Linked DNA regions of Novosphingobium sp. G106. The protein of the gene in region 1 binds, or shares a complex with, the protein of each later gene. Links are inferred from orthologs where the notes say so. Each region holds a gene or a part of one and is shown on either strand. Other genes may lie near its edges. The genes, in order: tig and rpsG.

Region 1 (9,930 bases):
CCGGACTGCCGATGCCGAACTGCCAGCGATCGGCGAGACTCCGGCTCCGGCCGTTGCTGCCGTACCGGCGCCGGCTTCGGCCGAATTCGCCACGGCCTTCGCTGCGCAGCCGCAATCGAACTATGTCGCCCAGCCGGTGGTTCAGCCGGCGGCCCAGGTCGCTGTGGCCGACTATGCGGCCAAGCCTTCGTTGCAGGCCGCGCCCGCCCGGGCGAGCCGCGTCGCTGCTTTCACGCGCGCCGTTGCCGAACGGCCGAGCGCGCCGAAGCTCGCCGCGCCGCGCAAGGATGCCTCGCGCCCGATGGCCTGGCCTGCCGCGGTCAAGAACGGCACGCACCTCGTCCAGCTCGGCTCGTTCTCTAGCGAGGCCAATGCCCGCCGCGCCGTGGGAATCCTCACCGCGCGCAGCCCCGAGCTGCGCGGCTACCAGATGACGATCACGCCTGCGGTGGTGAACGGCAAGAACTTCTGGCGCGTCGCCGCCGCCGGCTTCAACGGCGGCTCGGCCTCGAGCCTCTGCTCGGGCCTCAAGAGCCGCGGCAACGTCTGCTTCGCCTATGCGGCGAACCGGGCGCCCGCCGGCCAGGTCCAACCGTCCTTCGCCGTCAACCTCGGCGGTGGCCGGGCCCGCGCCCGCTAAAAGTTTTCGCGTCAGCGATTACCGGGAAAAGCCCCTCCCTTCGCGGAGGGGTTTTTCTTATCTGTCGAGGTGGTTGCTGCCTGCGGGCATGCCGCCCTTGTAGAGCGCGAGGACGCGGCCCTGGACCGGCTGCTTGTCGAACGGCGTATTGCCGGCGGCGGCCGCCATCTTGTCCGAATCGACGATCCACGGCCGATCGGGATCGATGATCGCGAGGTCGGCCTCGGCGCCCACCCGCAGCACGCCGGCATCGAGCCCCAGTAGTTGCGCGGGATTGCCCGCGAGCAGGCGGAAGGCGCGGGTCAGGTCGATCACCCCGTCGCGTACGAGGCTGAGCGTCAACGGCAGCAGCGTCTCGGCGCCGGCCATGCCGGGCTCGGCATCGGCGAAGGGCAGGCGCTTGTCCTCGGGGCCGCGCGGATCGTGGCCCGAGGTAATGACGTCGATCGTCCCATCGGCGAGCGCAGCGCGTACCGCCTGCCGGTCGGCTTCCGAGCGAAGGGGGGGCGATAGCCGGGCGAAAGTGCGGAAGTCGGCCACCGCGATGTCCGAGAGCATGAAATGCGCCGGCGTCACCCCGGCGGTGACCGAAACGCCGCGGGTCTTGGCGGCGCGCACCAGCGTGAGCCCGGCGGCGGTCGTGACCTGGCGGAAATGGAGCCGCGCGCCGCTCATCTCGGCGAGCGCGATGTCGCGAGCGATGGCCAGCGCTTCGGCCTCAGCCGGTGCCGAGGGCAGGCCGAGCCGCGTTGCCATCTCGCCGGCGGTGGCGACGGCATTGCCGGTCAGTCCGCCGTCCTCGGCGTGGCTGACGACGACGAGGCCGAGCATCGCGCAGTAGCGCAGCAGGCGGAGCATCGTCCCGGAATCGCCGATCCAGCGCCGCCCGGTGGCTACCGCCTTGGCCCCGGCATCGCGCATCATCGCGATCTCGGCGAGTTCGACGCCCTCGAGCCCGCGCGTCGCGGCGCCCAGCGGATGGACCCAGAAGTCCGGCTTACCCGACTGCGCGGCGTAACGGACGGTCGAGGGCCTATCCAGCGGCGGGCTCTGGTCGGGCATCAGCGCGGCGCGGGTCACGCCGCCGAAATGGAAGGCCGGCTTGTCGATCGCGAAGACACCGAGGTCGACGAGGCCGGGGGCGATGATTGCGCCTTTGGCATCGACCACGCGGGCATCAGCCTGATCGACGCTGTCGCCCAGCGCGGCGATCCGGCCGCCCTCGACGCGCACCGCGCCCTTGGCCGGCGCGTCCTCGGGCAGCATCAGCAGGCCATTGGCGATGACGAGAGGAGGGGCCGCGCTCATGTCCAGCCCTCCAGCTTGCGCGCTTTTCGTGTCAGCACATCGAGGCAGGCCATGCGGATGGCGACTCCCATCTCGACCTGGCGGGTGATCACCGATCGGTCGACCAGATCGGCGACGTTGCTGTCGATCTCCACGCCGCGGTTCATTGGGCCGGGGTGCATGACCAGCGCATCGGGCTGGGCCTTGGCCAGTCGGTCGAGCGTCAGGCCATAGAGGTGGCGGTATTCGCGCGGGCTGGGGATGAACTGGCCCGACATGCGTTCCTGCTGGAGCCGCAGCATCATGACCACGTCGGCGCCTTTCAGCGCTGCGTCGAAATCGTGGAACGGCGTGACCTTCATCTCCTCGATCCCCGCGGGCATCAGCGCGGGCGGGGCGCAGACGCGGACTTCGGCGCCGAGCGTGGTCAGGCAATGGATGTTCGAGCGTGCGACGCGGCTGTGCAGGATGTCGCCGCAGATCGTGATCGTCAGGCCGTTGAATTCGCCGTTGGTCTTGCCGCGCAGGGCATGACGGATCGTCAGCGCGTCGAGCAGGCCCTGGGTCGGGTGCTCATGCTGGCCGTCGCCGGCATTGAGCACCGGGCAGTTCACCTTGTCGGCGATCAGCCGCACGGCGCCCGAACTGCCGTGGCGGATGACCATGGCGTCGGCGCGCATCGCGTTGAGCGTCATAGCCGTGTCGATCAGCGTCTCGCCCTTCTTCACGCTCGACTGCGCCACCTGCATGTTGACGACGTCGGCGCCGAGCCGCTTGCCGGCTATCTCGAAGCTCAAGAGCGTGCGCGTCGAGTTCTCGAAGAAGGCGTTGATGATGGTGAGGCCGGCCAGGCTCTCGTCGCGCTTCTGCGGCTGCCGGTTGAGCTCGACCCATTGCTCGGCCTCGTCGAGCAGGAACAGGATCTCGTGCGGCGCAAGGCCGGCGATGCCGAGCAGCCCGCGGTGCGGGAAGGCCAGCGAGCCTGCCGGATAGCGGCCCGCGTGAGGGAGTTCTGGCGATGTCATTGAAGACAGCGCCTTAGACCTGCCGGGGCGGGGGGTAAAGTGTGCTTGGACAAACTGTCCCCCGTCCTTAGAAAGACGCGAAATAGAGGAACACGCATGGCATTCGCGCGCAAGGTCTGGAAGCTGCTGGTTGCGATCAAGGACGGGCTCGCGCTGCTGCTCCTCCTGATGTTCTTCGGACTGCTCTATGCGGCGCTGACGGTGCGGCCGAACGTCGCTTCGGTGCAGAAGGGCGCGCTGCTGCTCAAGCTCGACGGTGCGGTGGTCGAGGAGCCTTCGCTGGTCGATCCGATCAAGCAACTGGTGTCGCAGCAGGCGCCGGTCGGTGAGTACCGGGCGCGCGACGTGGTCCGCGCGCTGCGGCTCGCGGCGAAGGACGACCGGATCAAGGCCGTGGTCTTCGATCTCTCGCGCTTCACCGGCGGCGGTTTTGTGCACATGACCGAGATCGGCGAGGCGATGGACGCGGTGCGCGCGGCGAAGAAGCCGGTGCTGACCTATGCCACGCTATACAACGACGACGGCGTGCAGCTTGCTGCCCACGCCAGCGAAGCCTGGGTCAACCCGATGGGCGGGGCCTTCGTGCTCGGGCCCGGCGGCAAGAACCTTTACTACGGCGGCCTGCTCGACAAGCTGAAGGTCACCGCGCACGTCTTCCGCGTCGGCACCTACAAGAGCGCGGTCGAGCCTTACATCCGCAACGACATGTCCGACCCCTCGCGCGAGGCGAGCAAGGCGCTCTACGGCGCGATCTGGGAGAACTGGAAGGCGGACGTCGCCAAGGCGCGGCCCAAGGCCAACATCGCGCTGGTCGGCGGCGATCCGGTGGCCTGGCTGAAAGCTGCGGGCGGCGATGCCGCCAAGGGCGCGCAGAGCGCAGGGCTGGTCGACAAGCTCGGCGACGAGGCGCAGTTCGGCCAGCGTGTCGCCGAGATCGTCGGCGACGATACGCGCGATCCGGGGCCTGGGCATTTTGCCCATACCGGGCTCAAGACCTGGCTTGCGGCCAACAAGCCGGCCGAACCGGGCCGGGCGATCGGCGTGGTCACAGTGGCGGGCGAGATCGTCGACGGCGACGCCGGGCCGGGTACCGCGGGCGGCGACCGCATCGCCAAGCTGCTCGACGAGGCGCAGGCGAAGAACTTTGCGGCGCTGGTCGTGCGCGTCGATTCGCCGGGCGGCTCGATCACGGGCTCCGAGGCGATCCGCGCGGCGATCGCGCGCTACAAGGCCAAGAAGATCCCGGTCGTGGTCTCGATGGCCAATCTCGCGGCGAGCGGCGGCTACTGGGTCTCGACCCCGGCCGACCGCATCTTCGCCGAGCCGGGGACGATTACCGGCTCGATCGGGGTCTTCGCCATCGTGCCGAGCTTCGAGCACGCCCTGTCCGAGTGGGGCGTGACCACCGACGGCGTGGCGACCACGCCGCTGTCGGGCCAGCCCGATGTCGTCAGCGGCCTCTCGCCCGAGATCCAGTCGATGCTCCAGCTCAATGTCGAGCACAGCTACGGCCACTTCCTCGGCCTCGTCGGCCAGTCGCGGCACCGGACGCCCGAGCAGATCGACGCGATCGGCCAGGGCCGCGTCTGGGACGGCGGCACGGCACGGCAGAACGGCCTGGTCGACGAGTTCGGTGGGCTCGACCAGGCGCTGGCCTATGCGGCCAAGGCGGCGAAGCTCGACTCCTGGCATCCCGAATACCTGGGCCAGCGCGACGAGCAGTGGGCCTCGATCCTTCAGCGCCTCGGTGGCAGCGACGAAGACAGCGCCCCGCCGGCCGAAGCGCGCGACTTCGCCGGGGCGGTAACTGCCAGCCAGATGGGCCTGATCGGCAAGGCACTGGCCGGCGCCGAGCGGTTGATCGGCACGCGCGGGGTCCAGGCCTATTGCCTCGAATGCCCGGCCTCGGCGGGCGGCAGGCTGCCACCCAGGGCGGACCTGACCTTGCTGGCGCGCGTGGCGAAGGTCCTGGGTCTCAATTAGAGCGGGATAACCTCACCCTGACATCGTCATCCCGGGCTTGACCCGGGATCCCGCTGCCTTCGCAACCTCGCGTCTGGCCGCAATGAGCCGGACCCCGGATCAAGCGGGGTGACGAACCTCTTTCAGGCAAAGTCGATCGCGCGCTTGTCGCGGCCAAACCTAAGCCGGCTGGAGTTCCGCCAAAGGCCGGCCAAGGCGCTGGTCGCCCTGGATCGAGGTACGGTGCATGTTGCGGTCCGAATCCGCATCGTAGGGCACGACCCGGTGCATCACGCCGTGGTTGTTCCAGATGACGAAATCGCCCTCGCGCCAGTCGTGGCTGTAGGAGAAGTCGGGCTGCGCGGCCCATTCGATCAGTCTCTCCAGCAGCGAACGGCCGGCGGTGTAGGGCATGCCGATCACCTCGTCGGCGTGGGTGCCGAGGACGAGCGACTGGCGGCCATCCTGCTGCGTCCAGACCAGCGGCACGACCATCTCGGGTGCCTGGCGGAACCGGGCGAGGCGATCCTCGGGAATCTCGCGGAAGACATGGCGCATCGCGGCTTCGAGCCGGTGGATCACCCTGAGCTCGGCGATCGCCGCCTGCTCCGCCGCGGGCAGCCGCGCCCAGGCTGCGAAAGTGTTGGCGAATTCGGTCTGGCCGCCCGTGAGTGACAGCTTGCGCGCCGAGAGCATCGTCGCCTTGGGCAGCGGCTGGTCGACTGTGACGCCGTCGGTGTGCCAGAACCAGGTGGCGTAGACGAATTCGGGGGCCAGCGTCGCACCCTTGCCGAGTGCGATCTTGTAGACGTCAGCCTCTTCGCCGGCGACCGCGCCACGCGCGCCGTTCGGGGTCGCACCGCTGGTATAGTTGAGCCGCTGGCCGAAGGCGTCGGTGAAGGCGAGTTGCTCCGCGTCGGTCAGGTGCAACTCGGGGAACACCAGGACGCCGCGCTGTTCCATCGCCTCGCGCACCGTCTGGACGATCTCGGGATCGCAGAGACGCGCCTTGTCTACGCGAACCAGGCTGCCGATGTGCGGCTTGATGGGCTCGATGGTGATTGCGGTCATGGTACTCGCCGTTGCCGATTTGATCCGGCATCCATACGATTCCCCCGCGCTCCCGCCTAGGGTTGCCGCATGACTGACGCGGAAGCACGAGTGCCGATCTACAGCGGCGGCGGCGTCTCGTCCGGGCCGCGGTCGGGCTCGTCGAAATCCGGCTGGATCACCGGGCTCTCGTCGGGATTGTTGGGATCGAAGCCGGGCTGCGGCTCCTGCTGCGGCGCTTCGGGCGGCGATTGCGGCTCGATCCGGTCGGGCGAGAAATCGGGTTGCGTGGCCATGAGAACCTACCTTCCTGCTGGTTGAACCGTTGCGGTACGATAGTGGTTCCGTCTTAGGCCCCAGCGCGCTTGCCCTTTTGCCCCAGTGCTTATAAGGGCCGTCGCCTGATTTTTCGGCTTCCTCGGTTTGCGGGCGTGGCGGAATTGGTAGACGCGCTGGTTTTAGGTACCAGTATCGCAAGATGTGGGGGTTCGAGTCCCTTCGCCCGCACCAATACCTCGCCCTGGACTGATCGGCGGCATTTTTTGAGAGTGGAAGGCTTTTAGAGCGATGCAGATTGTCGAGACCGCCAACGAAGGTTTGAAGCGTGGCTACACCGTCACGATTTCGGCCAAGGACATCTCCGCGCGGATCGAGGGCGAGGTCAAGAAGATCGCCCCGCAGATGCGCCTGCCGGGTTTCCGCCCGGGCAAGGTTCCGGTGAACCTTGTCAAGAAGATGCACGGCCCGGCGATCCACCAGGAAGCGCTCAACACCTCGATCCGCGAGGCGATGGATCAGCTCGTCAGCGAGCAGAAGCTGCGCCCCGCGATGCAGCCCGACGTCAGCCTTGGCGATGGCTATGAGGAAGGCAAGGATGCCGAACTGACCGTCAGCCTCGAAGTGCTGCCCCAGATCGCCGCGCCGGCGATCGAAGGCCTCAAGCTCGAGAAGCTGGTCGTGCCCGTCACCGATGAAGAGGTCGACGCCGAAGTTGCGCGCTTCGCCGGCCAGCAGAAGAGCTTTACCGATGCCAAGAAGGGCAAGAAGGCCGAGAACGGCGACCAGGTCCTGGTCGACTTCGTCGGCAAGCGCGACGGCGTCGCCTTCGAGGGCGGCAGCGCCGAGAACCAGCCGATCGAGCTGGGCTCCGGCCGCCTGATCCCGGGGTTCGAGGAGCAGCTCGTCGGCGTGAAGGCCGGCGAGGAGCGCCAGATCACCGTGACTTTCCCCGCCGACTACGGCGCCAAGGAACTTGCGGGCAAGGATGCGACCTTCGACATCACCGTCCATGCGGTGAAGGTCGCCGGCGAGCAGGAGATCAACGACGATCTCGCCAAGAACCTGGGCCTCGAGAGCCTCGACCAGCTCAAGGGCCTGCTCCGCGGCCAGCTCGAGCAGCAGACCGCGGGGCTGACCCGCACGCAGATGAAGCGTGCGCTGCTCGACCAGCTCGCCGCCGGCCACGATTTCGAGGTTCCGCCCTCGATGGTCGAAGCCGAGTTCGGCCAGATCTGGCAGCAGCTGACCCACGAAGCCGGCCACGAGGAAGACCCCGAGGCTGCGCTCAAGGAAATCGAAGCCGAGAAGGACGATTACAAGGCGATCGCCGAGCGCCGCGTGCGCCTGGGCCTGCTGCTTTCGGAAATCGGCCAGGCCAACGGCGTCGAGGTGACCCAGCAGGAAATGCAGATGCTGATGGCGCAGGCCGCGCAGCAGTATCGTCCCGAGGATCGCCAGCGCTTCTACGAGTACGTCCAGCAGGACCCGCTCGTCGCCGCCCAGCTGCGCGCACCGCTCTATGAGGACAAGGTCGTCGACTTCCTGTTCGACAAGGCCGAAGTCGCCGAGCGCGAAGTGACCAAGGACGAACTCCAGGCCGCGATCGAGGCCGAAGAAGACGGTCATGTCCATGGCCCGGATTGCGGTCACGATCACGACCACAAGCCCGCCGCCAAGAAGGCCGCACCGAAGAAGGCCAAGGCGGCGGCCGAGCCCGTCGCAGAACCCGAGGCTGCTACGGCCGAGGAAAAGCCCGCTGCGAAGAAGGCGCCTGCCAAGAAGGCTGCCGCGCCCAAGGCCGAAGCCGCTGCCGAGGAAGCGTCTGCCAAGAAGGCTCCGGCAAAGAAGCCTGCCGCCAAGAAGGCGCCTGCCGATAAGGCCTGATCGCTTCGCGGTTCGCAAACAATCGGACGGCCCGGCGCTTCGTGCACCGGGCCGTTTGTTTTTGGCTAGAGCGCGGGGCGCATCGCCAATGCGATTCTGGCCGCGCGCCTCAATCGGTTAACGCCCTTGAACATCGGGCTGGGGCGCGTCAGACAGTCGAACCCATCGATGGGAGCGCCCGTGATAGACTGTTTCGAGTGCAACGGCTTCAAGGGACAATGTAGGGTTGCCGCGATAAGCGGTGCCTCGATCGTTTCTGACCCTGAATGAGCGATCACCCCGCCATAGCTGAAACGGACGGTGAATCGTCGCGGTTTGGTGTCTGGTTTGCGGGACTCTGCTGGCGGCTGGTCGACGGGATCGAGGGTGTCTGGTCAGGATGGCCTTCGCGCCACGCACTGGCGCTGATTGTCGTGCTGGCATTGGCGCTGCGTTTGCCCCTACTGGCCATCCCGGCGCTCCATCATCCCGACGAGATATTCCAGTATCTCGAACCCGCGCATCGCCTCGCCACCGGCTATGGTATCGCGACCTGGGAATGGCGCGAAGGCATTCGCAGCTGGTTCCTGCCGCTGATCCTGTCGGGCCCGATCGCCTTGTCCGAAAAGTTCTCGCCCGGCTCGCTGGCCTATCTACCGGTCCTTCGCGGGCTGTTCGCGCTCGCCTCGATATCGGTGGTCCTGTCGTTCTACGCCTTGGGCAACGGCATCTCGCGGTTCCACGGCTTGCTGGCTGCCTTCGTTGCGGCGATCTGGTTCGATTTCGTTTTCTACGCGGTACACACACTCAGCGAGCCGCTGGCCTTGGCGCTGATCATGCCGGCCGCCGCCGTGCTGTGCCGCGCCGAGACTGCGACGACGCGCAAGCTGCTCGCCGCAGGCTTCGCCCTCGGCCTCGCGGCGATCGTCCGCTATCAGTATCTTCCTGCGATCGGCGTCCTGGTACTGCTGACTTGCAAATACCGCTTCCGCGACCTCTGGTTGCCCGTAGCCATCGGCGGCATTGCGGCTTTGCTCATCGGATCGGCGATCGACCTTTCGTTCGGCGTGATGCCCTTCGAATGGGTGTTCAACAACTTCTCGTCCAACCTCCTGCAGGGCCGCTCGGAAGATTTCGGCATCAGGACGCCGGTGTTCTACCCCTATTACCTGGTCACCTTCCATTGGCAGTCGAGCGCCTGGGTGATCCTGGGCTTCGCCGCGCTGGCCGTGCGCCGCTATCCGGCGCTGCTGGCCGCGGCCGTGATAAACGTCCTTCTGCTTTCCTTGATCGCGCACAAGGAATTCCGCTTCGTTCTGCTGTCGACTGCGATCGTCGTGCTGTTCTTCAGCCTGGGCCTGGCGGATGCGCTCCGCTACGTCGGAGACCGCATGCCGGCGCGCTGGAGGAGCGCGCTGATCATCGTTGCGCTCCTGTGGGTCGTGGGAATGTCGGCCAGCCTGGCAGGGGGCGAGCGCCGGCGATACGAGTGGACCTTCGCCAACGGCCGACTGCTGGCGATGCAGACGGCCAATCGCATCGGCGGCCTCTGCGGCCTTGCGAGCATCGATCTCGATCCGTGGGGCCTGGGTGGCTACACCTACCTCAATCGCCGGGTGCCGATGTACCTGTACACGTCGGAAAGCGAGGCACCGGCGTTGCGTCGCGATTCCCGGTCGTTCAACGTCATCATTGCTCCGGCCAAAGCCAGCCGGTTGCTGCCGGCGGGATATTCGCGAGGGAAGTGCTTCTATTCCGGCAACCGCTCGATCCCGACGGAAAATGATAAACGCGAAGACGACACGATCAAATGCGTGTTCCAGC
Region 2 (9,694 bases), 3.3 Mb from region 1 along the record:
ATAGAGTACGTCGATCGCATCGGCATCGACGAACTGGACGAGATCGAGCGTCCGCTTGGACTCGAGCTTGACCGCCTCGATCTCCGCGTCCTCGAGCAGCACGAAATGGCCCTTGGAGAGCTCGTAGCCCTTGATGATTTCGTCGCGGTCGACCGGGCCGATGCCCGGCACGACCTTCTCGTACTTGATCGGCTTGCCCGAAGGCTCGTGAATCTGGCGGAAGGAGATCGAGGCGCCCGACTTGGTCGCCTTGTAGATCTCCACCGGGATCGAGACGAGCGCCAGTCGGATCTGGCCTTTCCAGTAAGCACGAGCGGCCATGGTCTACCTCCGCGGATTAAGTACACCCGCGGCGATTTGGTTCCAACATCGATGGCCCGATGCAGAGGCGGGCGGCGGCCCTCGTCCTTTGCCGTCAGGGCTCGTTCAGCGCTTCCCGGCCGCCGAAAGCGCGATCCGGATATCCGAAGTGACGTTCTGGGGGGACGCGACGGTCAGAGTCGCCGCCATGGCGATTTCCTCCGCCTGGGGGCCTGCCAGAACGCCGACGACGTCGCCGGAGCCCGTTGAAGCCGTGCCGTTGAGCGTGGACAACGTCGGCGTTCCCGACTGGTTGAAATTGATCGTGATGATATTCACGGTCGCATTCGTCTGCGGATTCTTGAGTGTGAGGTCGAGTTTCGTCGAGAACGCCTTGCTGGTGAAGTCGACCGTGGTGGTAAGCGTTCCGATCACGTCATATTGCGCGCTGTTGTCTCGGGCGATGCCTTTCACCACGCCGGTATAGGTCGCGACGCCCGCGCGGTTGAGGCCCGCGGCACCCGTCGGCAGGGCATAGCCGAAAGGCAGATAGGTGATAAGCGGGCCGCCCAGAGACGCGTTCTGGATCGTGAACAGGCCGAAGCTGGCATAGTTCAGATTGAGCGTCGGGTTGGCGGAACCCGGATTGAACAGGCGCAGCATGTAGACGTCGGACCCCGAAGTGGTGAGGCACTGGTCGCGGCGGAACAGGGTCTCCTCGGGTGTGGTCGCAGTGGTGACGATGTTGTCCGGGCCGAAGCTGATGCTCGAATCCAGCGAACTGTTGAACTCGATGAAGGTGTAGCGCTTGGTCGCCTGAGAATAGTGGAGCCGATCGGTCAGCGAGGGCGGCGAGAGCGCTCCGCCGTCTGCGCTGATCCGCGCGAGCGGAACCGAAAACGTATCGCTGTAGACCGCGTCGGGGCGGCAGACGGTGCGAAAGAATGTTCCAGGAACGGGCTGGCCTTGAGGCACGCCGGCACCGGAATCGCCCACGGCAGCGGCCGGCGTCGGCAGCGTCGTAAGCGGTGTGGGTGTGGGTGTGGGTGTGGGTGTGGGGGTCGGAGACGGGCTCGGCGTCGCCGTAGGGGTCGGCGACGGCGTAGAGCTTCCGCCATCCCCACACCCAGTCAGCGCCGAAACAGCCAGCAAAGGTGCTACGACGCGGTAAAAACGCATTTCATTCATAGCCTTCACGCTAGAGAGCTTGATAGACAGCGGCAAGCCTCGCGGAACTCGTCGCAGATCTTAGTTGCTCCATTGTGAAGGTACTTTCCTACGCCAATAGCGAGCGCAAGCGCCTGCGCCCCGGCGCGGGCGCTGTCAGCCAAGCGCCCCGGCCTCCCCTATGACGTGGGCCGCCCTCAATCGCGCGGCATGCGGTTCCAGGCGTCGAGTGCGGCGATCTTGTAGGCCTCCGCCAGCGTCGGGTAATTGAAGGTGTTCTCGATGAAGTAGTCGACCGTGCCCTTAAGGTTGAGCACCGCCTGGCCGATGTGGATCAGCTCGGTAGCGCCTTCGCCGAGGATGTGGACGCCCAGCAGCCGACGCGTCTTGTGGCTGAAGATCATCTTCATCATGCCCTGATCGAGGCCCATGATATGCCCGCGTGAGGTCTCGCGCATGCGGGCGATGCCGCATTCGTAGGCGATGCCCTTGTCGCGCACTTCCTGCTCGCTCATGCCCACGGTCGAGATTTCCGGCACGGCATAGACACCGTAGGGGAAATAGGCCGGAGCCGGCGGCAGCGGCAGCTCGAAGGCATGGCAGGCAGCAATACGGCCCTGTTCCATCGAGGTTGAAGCAAGGCTGGGAAAACCGATCACGTCGCCCGCCGCATAGATGTGCGGAACTTCGGTCTGGAACGTGTCGGCGTTCACTTTCAGCCGCCCGCGCCCATCGGTCGTAAGGCCGCAGGCGTCGAGTCCGAGTTGGTCGGTCGCGCCCATGCGGCCGGCGCAATAGAGCAACATCTCGTTGCGCACGATGCGGCCGTCCTCGGTCGTGCAGACGACGCGGTTGCCCTCGCGAACGACCGATTTGACCGGCGAGCCGAGCCGGAACGAGACGCCGCGGTCACGTAGCTGGTGGACGAATTCGTCGATGATCTCGCGGTCGATGAAATCGAGGAAAGTGCTCCGCGGTTCGATGATCGTCACCGCCACGTCGAGCGCGCTGAAAATCGTCGCATATTCAATGCCGATCACGCCCGCGCCGACGACGGTGAGACTGCGCGGCAGGCGCGGGATCTCGACCACCTCGTCGCTGTCGAGGATGCAATCGTCGTCGAAGTCGATGCCCTCGGGGCGGAAAGGAACCGTGCCCACGGCAATCAGGATGCGCTCGCCTTCGACCGCCAACTGGCTGCCGTCGGGCGAGGTGACGATCAGGCGGTGCGCGTCCTCGAAGCGGGCGAAGCCCTCCATCGTGTGGACGCCGTTGCGCAGGAACTGGTGTTCGAGCACGTCGACCTCATGCTCGAGCGTCTTGTGCAGGCGGATGCCCAGATCCTCGCTGCCAATCTCCTTCTTGACCCGGTACGACCGGCCATAGAAGCCGCGCTCGCGCCAGCCCGAGAGGTTGAGCGCGGTCTCGCGCAGGGTTTTCGAAGGGATCGTGCCCGTATGCACCGAAACGCCGCCGACCCGCTTGCGGCCTTCGACGACGAGTACCGACTTGCCGAGCTTCGCTGCCTGGATCGCGGCGCGGCGGCCCGAGGGACCGCTGCCGATGACGATGAAATCGTACTGCCCCGCCATGCGCTTGCCCCGCGTGAGTTCGACCGGAAAGTCGCCGCAGTGTACAGAAGCCGTCGCCTTGCGGTAGTCAAAATGCTGCATTGCACAATCTTTCGCGCTTGGGATGCCCCCTGATCCGAACGTAGATAACGGCATTTTAAGCAAATTTTTCAGGCCGGATGGGCTGAAGGCGATCGTTTGTCGCCGCAAAGTTGGGGGCTCGCCGCGATGGCGGACTGGCGCTAGGATGCCGGAATGGCGGACGAAGCGATCCTCAAGCTAAAGGTGCAGCTCTATTCTGGCGAGGAGATCGCGATGGGACCGGGCAAGGCCGATCTGCTCGAGGCGATCCGTGCGCACGGATCGATTTCGGCCGCGGGCCGGGCCATGGGCATGTCCTACCGCCGCGCCTGGCTACTGGTCGATGCGATGAACCGCTGCTGGCAGCGCCCGCTGGTCGAAACCTCGCCCGGCAGCGCGCATGGCGGCGGCGCGCGAGTCAGCGCTTTCGGCGAGACCGTGCTGACGCACTACCGCGCGCTCCAGGCTCGGATCGATGCAGCGGCCGACTGCGCCGATTTCGCCGCGCTGCAGGCAGGCATCCTGCCTGAGCCGCGCTCCAGTCAGAAGGCCTAGTTCTCAGCGTTATGACCTAGGCCGGCAAGGCGAGCCGCGACCAGTCATACTTCCGTCCGGGTTCGCGATCGATGTCACGCACGGCTTCGGCGGTGAGTTGGTCCGCCAATGCGCGATGCAGCCGTTCGTCCTCGGCGCTTTCCGAACCCAAGGCGAGCAGTACTTCCTTGCGGGCAAGTATCAGGCGCAGTGTCGGATCCATCATGGCTGGCTCTCCTCTTCCGCCATGTAGGGGATTACCCTATCACGTCCTGAGGGCCGGGCCAAACCTTCTCGTCGCCGCCGAGCGCCCGGTCGCCGCATTGCGTGACGCTTGATATGCGCCTCCGCGATGCTAGGGATGGGCAGGATTGTTGCGCGGGGAATGAGAAGAATGACGCCATATCGCAAACTGCTCTGTGCGGCCGTGCTCGGCGGTCTGCTGGCCTCGCTTGCGGCATGCAATACGGTCAAGGGTGTCGGTCGCGACATCGAGTCGGTCGGCGAAGCGGGTTCGCGCGCGCTCTGATCCGGCGCTTTGATCGCGCGGCGCGCCATCGCGCGCTTGACCGCTTTTACAAACCGCACTAAGGGCGCCGGCTTCCGGACGGGATTTATCTCGCTTGCCGGATATAGAGCTGAACATTGGCGGTGCGGGTGAGGGCCAGTTCCTCGCGCCCATCGTCAAAGTAACCCGGCATTCTTCGACCGGGTGGAGTGTTTTCGGCTCACGCTGTGCGAACTGCCTGCTGCCCGGCTTGCCCGGGGCGCGGCGCACATGCGTGATCCCGTACATCTCCATCGGTTCTCGAATGCCATACCGGGGCGGCAATTCCGCTGTCCCCAAACACAGGTGAAGAGTACTTCATGCCGACTATCAACCAGCTGATCCGCAAGGGTCGCGTACCGCAGAAGGCCAAGTCGAAGGTTCCTGCGATGGAGCAGAACCCCCAGAAGCGCGGCGTCTGCACGCGCGTCTACACGACGACGCCGAAGAAGCCGAACTCGGCGCTTCGCAAGGTGGCCAAGATCCGCCTGACCAACAGCCGCGAGGTCATCTCGTACATCCCGGGCGAAGGCCACAACCTGCAGGAGCACTCGGTCGTGCTGATCCGCGGCGGCCGTGTTCGCGACCTTCCCGGCGTGCGTTACCACGTGCTGCGCGGCGTGCTCGACACCCAGGGTGTCAAGGACCGCAAGCAGAGCCGTTCGAAGTACGGCGCCAAGCGTCCGAAGTAAGCCTCAGGCTGGTTTTTCCCGGCCGCGCCTTTGTCGCAGCGGCCTGAGAATAAGGAATTCATCCGATGTCACGTCGTCGTCGTCCCGAGAAGCGGGAAATCCTGCCTGATCCCAAGTTCGGGGATGAGGTTCTGTCGAAGTTCATGAACAACCTGATGCTCGACGGTAAGAAGTCCGTCGCCGAAAGCATCGTCTATGGCGCCATGGAAACCATGGAAACGCGCGCCAAGGCCGATCCGCTCGGGCTGTTCCACAATGCGCTCGAGAACGTGAAGCCGCAGATCGAAGTGCGTTCGCGCCGCGTCGGTGGTGCCACCTACCAGGTGCCGGTCGAGGTTCGCCCCGAGCGCGCCCAGGCTCTCGCCATCCGCTGGCTGATCACGGCCGCCCGCAACCGTTCGGAAACGACGATGTCGGCGCGCCTCTCGGCCGAGCTGCTCGACGCCGCCAACAACCGCGGCAACGCGGTCAAGAAGCGCGAAGACACCCACCGCATGGCCGACGCCAACCGTGCGTTCAGCCATTATCGCTGGTAATGGGACGCCGGTAGGTTCGCGCCGCTTAGGGCCGGACGTCTTTCGGTTGTCATAAAGCACACTATATGAGCGGGAGCCTCAAGCCGGCTCCCCTCATCACATCAAGGAAACCACCATGGCACGCGGCCATCCGCTCGAGAAGTACCGCAATATCGGTATCATGGCGCACATCGACGCCGGCAAGACGACGACGACCGAGCGTATCCTTTACTACACCGGCAAGTCCTACAAGATCGGCGAAGTCCACGACGGCGCCGCGACCATGGACTGGATGGAGCAGGAGCAGGAGCGCGGCATCACGATCACGTCGGCCGCGACGACCTGCTTCTGGAAGGCCGACAGCGGCCAGGGCGACGAATATCGCATCAACATCATCGACACCCCCGGGCACGTCGACTTCACGATTGAAGTCGAGCGTTCGCTGCGCGTGCTCGACGGCGCGGTTGCCTGCTTCGACGGCGTTGCCGGCGTCGAACCGCAGTCCGAGACCGTGTGGCGCCAGGCCGACAAGTACGGCGTGCCGCGTATGTGCTTCATCAACAAGCTCGACCGCACCGGCGCGAACTTCAAGTACTGCGTCCAGTCGATCATCGACCGCCTCGGTTCGAAGCCGGCGGTGCTTTATCTCCCGATCGGCATCGAAGCCGACCTCAAGGGCCTGGTCGATCTCGTGCACAACCGTGCGATCATCTGGAAGGACGAAGCGCTGGGCGCCGAGTTCTTCTATGAAGAGATCCCCGCCGACATGGTCGACGAGGCCGCCGAATATCGCGAGAAGCTGATCGAGCTTGCCGTCGAGCAGGACGACGACGCGATGGAAGCCTATCTCGAAGGCAACGAGCCCGACGTCGCGACGCTCAAGGCGCTGATCCGCAAGGGTACGCTGGGCCACGCCTTCGTGCCGGTCGTCTGCGGCTCGGCGTTCAAGAACAAGGGCGTCCAGCCCCTGCTCGACGCCGTCGTCGACTACCTGCCTTCGCCGCTCGACATCGAAGACGTCCAGGGCGTCAAGATGGACAGCGACGAGCCGGACAGCCGTCCCGCCACCGACGACGCGCCGTTCAGCGCGCTCGCGTTCAAGGTCATGAACGATCCCTTCGTGGGCTCGCTCACCTTCATCCGCATCTATTCGGGCACGCTCTCCAAGGGCACCTACCTGAACTCGGTGAAGGACAAGAAGGAGAAGGTCGGCCGCATTCTCGAAATGCACGCCAACGACCGCAAGGACATCGACGAGGCCTTCGCGGGCGACATCGTCGCGCTGGCCGGCATGAAGGAAACCACCACGGGCGACACGCTCTGCGCCGAACGGTCGCCGATCGTGCTCGAGCGCATGGAATTTCCCGAGCCGGTCATCGAACTGTCGGTGGAGCCGAAGACCAAGGCCGACCAGGAGAAGATGGGCGTCGCGCTCAATCGTCTCTCGGCGGAAGATCCCTCGTTCCGCGTGTCGACCGATCACGAATCGGGCCAGACGATCATCAAGGGGATGGGCGAGCTTCACCTCGACATCATCGTCGATCGTATGCGCCGCGAGTTCAAGGTCGAGGCCAACGTCGGTGCGCCGCAGGTGGCCTACCGCGAATACCTCGCGAAGCCGGTCGACGTCGATTACACCCACAAGAAGCAGTCGGGCGGTACCGGTCAGTTCGGCCGCGTGAAGGTCAAGGTCACGCCGGGCGAGCGCGGTTCGGGCATCACCTTCAAGGACGAGATCAAGGGCGGTAACATTCCGAAGGAATATATCCCCGCGATCGAAAAGGGCTTCCGCGAGACGGCGGCCTCGGGCTCGCTGGTCGGCTTCCCGATCATCGACTTCGATATCGTGCTTTATGACGGTGCCTACCACGACGTCGACTCTTCGGCGCTGGCATTCGAAATCGCCGGTCGTGCAGCGATGCGCGAAGTGGCGCAGAAGGCCGGCATCAAGCTGCTCGAACCGATCATGAAGGTGGAAGTGGTGACGCCGGAGGAATATCTCGGCGACGTCATCGGCGACATCAACAGCCGCCGTGGCCAGATCCAGGGCACTGACACGCGGGGCAATGCCCAGGCGGTCGAGGCCATGGTGCCGCTGGCGAATATGTTCGGCTACGTGAACCAGCTCCGCTCGTTCACCCAGGGCCGAGCGAATTACTCGATGTTCTTCTCCCACTATGACGAAGTCCCGGCGAACGTCGCGGCCGAGGTCAAGGAGAAGCTTGCCTAAGCGGCAAGATGATACTAGGGGCGGCGCCTGATTCAGCGGGCGCCGCACCTTCCCGCAGATTCTCATTCAAGCGAAACAGAAGGTTTGAACAATGGCGAAGGCAAAATTTGAGCGGACCAAGCCGCACTGCAACATCGGCACCATCGGTCACGTCGACCACGGCAAGACCACGCTGACGGCCGCGATCACCAAGGTGCTGGCCGAGACCGGCGGCGCGACGTTCACCGATTACGCCAACATCGACAAGGCTCCCGAAGAGCGCGAGCGCGGCATCACGATCTCGACCGCCCACGTCGAGTACGAGACCGCCAACCGCCACTACGCGCACGTCGACTGCCCGGGCCACGCCGACTACGTGAAGAACATGATCACCGGTGCCGCCCAGATGGACGGCGCGATCCTGGTCGTGAACGCCGCTGACGGCCCGATGCCGCAGACCCGCGAGCACATCCTGCTCGCCCGCCAGGTCGGCGTGCCGCAGCTCGTCGTCTACATGAACAAGGTCGACCAGGTCGACGACGCCGAAATCCTCGAGCTCGTCGAGCTCGAAATCCGCGAGCTGCTGAGCTCGTACGGCTTCGACGGCGACGCGATCCCCATCATCCCGGGTTCGGCTCTGGCCGCTCTCGAAGGCCGCGACGACAACATCGGCAAGGAATCGATCTACGCGCTGATGAAGGCCGTCGACGAGTTCATCCCGCAGCCGCCGCGCCCGACCGACAAGCCGTTCCTGATGCCGGTGGAAGACGTGTTCTCGATCTCGGGTCGTGGTACGGTCGTGACCGGCCGCGTCGAGACCGGCATCGTCAAGGTTGGCGAGGAAGTCGAGATCGTCGGCCTCAAGGACACCCGCAAGACCGTCGTCACCGGCGTCGAAATGTTCCGCAAGCTGCTCGACCAGGGCGAAGCCGGCGACAACATCGGCGCGCTGGTTCGCGGCGTTGCCCGTGAAGACGTCGAGCGTGGCCAGGTCCTCTGCAAGCCCGGTTCGGTCAAGCCGCACACCGAGTTCTCGGCCGAGGTCTATGTCCTGTCGAAGGACGAAGGCGGCCGTCACACGCCTTTCTTCGCGAACTATCGTCCGCAGTTCTACTTCCGCACCACGGACGTCACCGGCGAGGTCATCCTCCCCGAGGGCACCGAGATGGTCATGCCCGGCGACAACATCGGTCTGTCGGTCAAGCTGATCGCCCCGATCGCCATGGACGAAGGCCTGCGCTTCGCCATCCGCGAAGGCGGCCGCACCGTCGGTTCGGGCGTCGTCGCCAAGATCACGAAGTAAGCTTCGCGATCCTCGGACAACCGAGTTGAAAAGGCCCGGTCTTCCGCAAGGAAGGCCGGGCTTTTTGCGTTCGGACAGTGCGTGGCCTTCGGCAAGCTCAGGCTGATCAGGCGCTAGGATTGATCGCTGTCGGCGAGTTCGCTTCAGCGTGGGAATGACTGCTTTGTCAGCGGGCATGACCGCCAAATAGCGCCGTAAGCTGCACTACCTGGAAGGAAGCAGCTTGGCCCAGCGTGCATCCAGGGTTGCCTGTGCCCCACCGCTTTTGGCGTGGGAAACGAGCGAGACACCGCGGAGCGCGACGGTATGGCCGCCTAGCAACCGCCCCGCGATCGTGTAGCCGACATCGTAGATCGCAATGTCTTCGTGCGTCCTCCCGTCAGCGAGAAACTGCGTGGTGATCGCCACCGGCAAGCGTTCGTCACCGCGGCTGTCGTCAGGCATGCCGGCGTTGTCGCGCGCCTTCTTTAGCGCATCGGCAAACCAGCCGGCTTCCACCCTCGGCTCGCCCGTGGTTTGTACCGGCGCCAATCCCAGGGCTTTCGGAAACGAAATGGACTGGGCTTGCACAGACTGGTCGGCGGAAACCGGTTTCAGGGCCAGCATGCGCTCGCTCGAACGCGTCGCGGTCAAAACCAGGGTCTGAGCACGGGCTGATGCTCGTTGCGCCTCGGCTCTATTGGTAGCCTCGGTGTCGGCGCGTTCGCTCCAGCTATTCCAGAGCGTCAAGGCCGAGATCACGACGGCGACGACAGCCAACGCTTCGCCGAGTGTG

What was found.
Region 2: the proteins of tig (region 1) and rpsG are in contact, whole or in part, in a crystal structure (PDB 3GTY), measured with the Thermotoga maritima proteins. The link is inferred for Novosphingobium sp. G106 from one-to-one orthologs. Residues at the interface, in WP_004081061.1 of Thermotoga maritima: Glu122, Val124, Val129, Leu130, Tyr133, Glu188, Gly259, Ile262, Tyr263, Glu266, Ser270, Glu273, Gln274, Glu277, Arg308, Gln311, Ile312, Ser315, Tyr316, Glu325, Arg329, Arg336, Leu363, Phe366, Trp367, Arg373, Leu377, Arg381, Leu384, Glu387; in WP_004081843.1 of Thermotoga maritima: Lys34, Lys52, Lys55, Glu59, Arg62, Gln63, Glu66, Asn67, Lys69, Val71, Arg95, Ala109, Lys110, Lys111, Gly112, Arg113, Pro114, Glu117, Glu121, Ile124, Ala125, Tyr127, Asn128, Asn129, Thr130, Gly131, Lys135, Asp139, Arg142, Met143.

The regions. Positions count from the first base shown.
Region 1 is NZ_JAHOOZ010000001.1:2,785,938-2,795,867, reverse strand. Bases 5,890-8,829 are described here. They hold tig (trigger factor), read left to right. Parts: upstream 5,890-6,531; coding sequence 6,532-8,127; downstream 8,128-8,829. Other genes in these bases: KRR38_RS13310 (hypothetical protein), read left to right, coding at 8,394-8,829; KRR38_RS13325 (hypothetical protein), read right to left, coding at 6,084-6,260; KRR38_RS13330 (TauD/TfdA family dioxygenase), read right to left, coding at 5,890-5,985. Outside these bases: KRR38_RS13350 (SPOR domain-containing protein), read left to right, coding at 1-640; KRR38_RS13345 (dihydroorotase family protein), read right to left, coding at 698-1,948; KRR38_RS13340 (aspartate carbamoyltransferase catalytic subunit), read right to left, coding at 1,945-2,952; signal peptide peptidase SppA, read left to right, coding at 3,049-4,935; more of KRR38_RS13330, read right to left, coding at 5,095-5,889; more of KRR38_RS13310, read left to right, coding at 8,830-9,930. UniProt on the Bacillus subtilis protein: Involved in protein export. Acts as a chaperone by maintaining the newly synthesized protein in an open conformation. Functions as a peptidyl-prolyl cis-trans isomerase.
Region 2 is NZ_JAHOOZ010000001.1:6,038,720-6,048,413, forward strand. What follows is about bases 3,989-6,692. They hold rpsG (30S ribosomal protein S7), read left to right. Parts: upstream 3,989-4,957; coding sequence 4,958-5,428; downstream 5,429-6,692. Other genes in these bases: KRR38_RS29450 (entericidin A/B family lipoprotein), read left to right, coding at 4,039-4,182; rpsL (30S ribosomal protein S12), read left to right, coding at 4,521-4,892; fusA (elongation factor G), read left to right, coding at 5,544-6,692. In the rest of the region: KRR38_RS29425 (Ku protein), read right to left, coding at 1-321; KRR38_RS29430 (hypothetical protein), read right to left, coding at 427-1,479; sthA (Si-specific NAD(P)(+) transhydrogenase), read right to left, coding at 1,665-3,140; KRR38_RS29440 (winged helix-turn-helix domain-containing protein), read left to right, coding at 3,294-3,674; KRR38_RS29445 (hypothetical protein), read right to left, coding at 3,691-3,879; more of fusA, read left to right, coding at 6,693-7,637; tuf (elongation factor Tu), read left to right, coding at 7,729-8,919; KRR38_RS29475 (hypothetical protein), read right to left, coding at 9,124-9,694.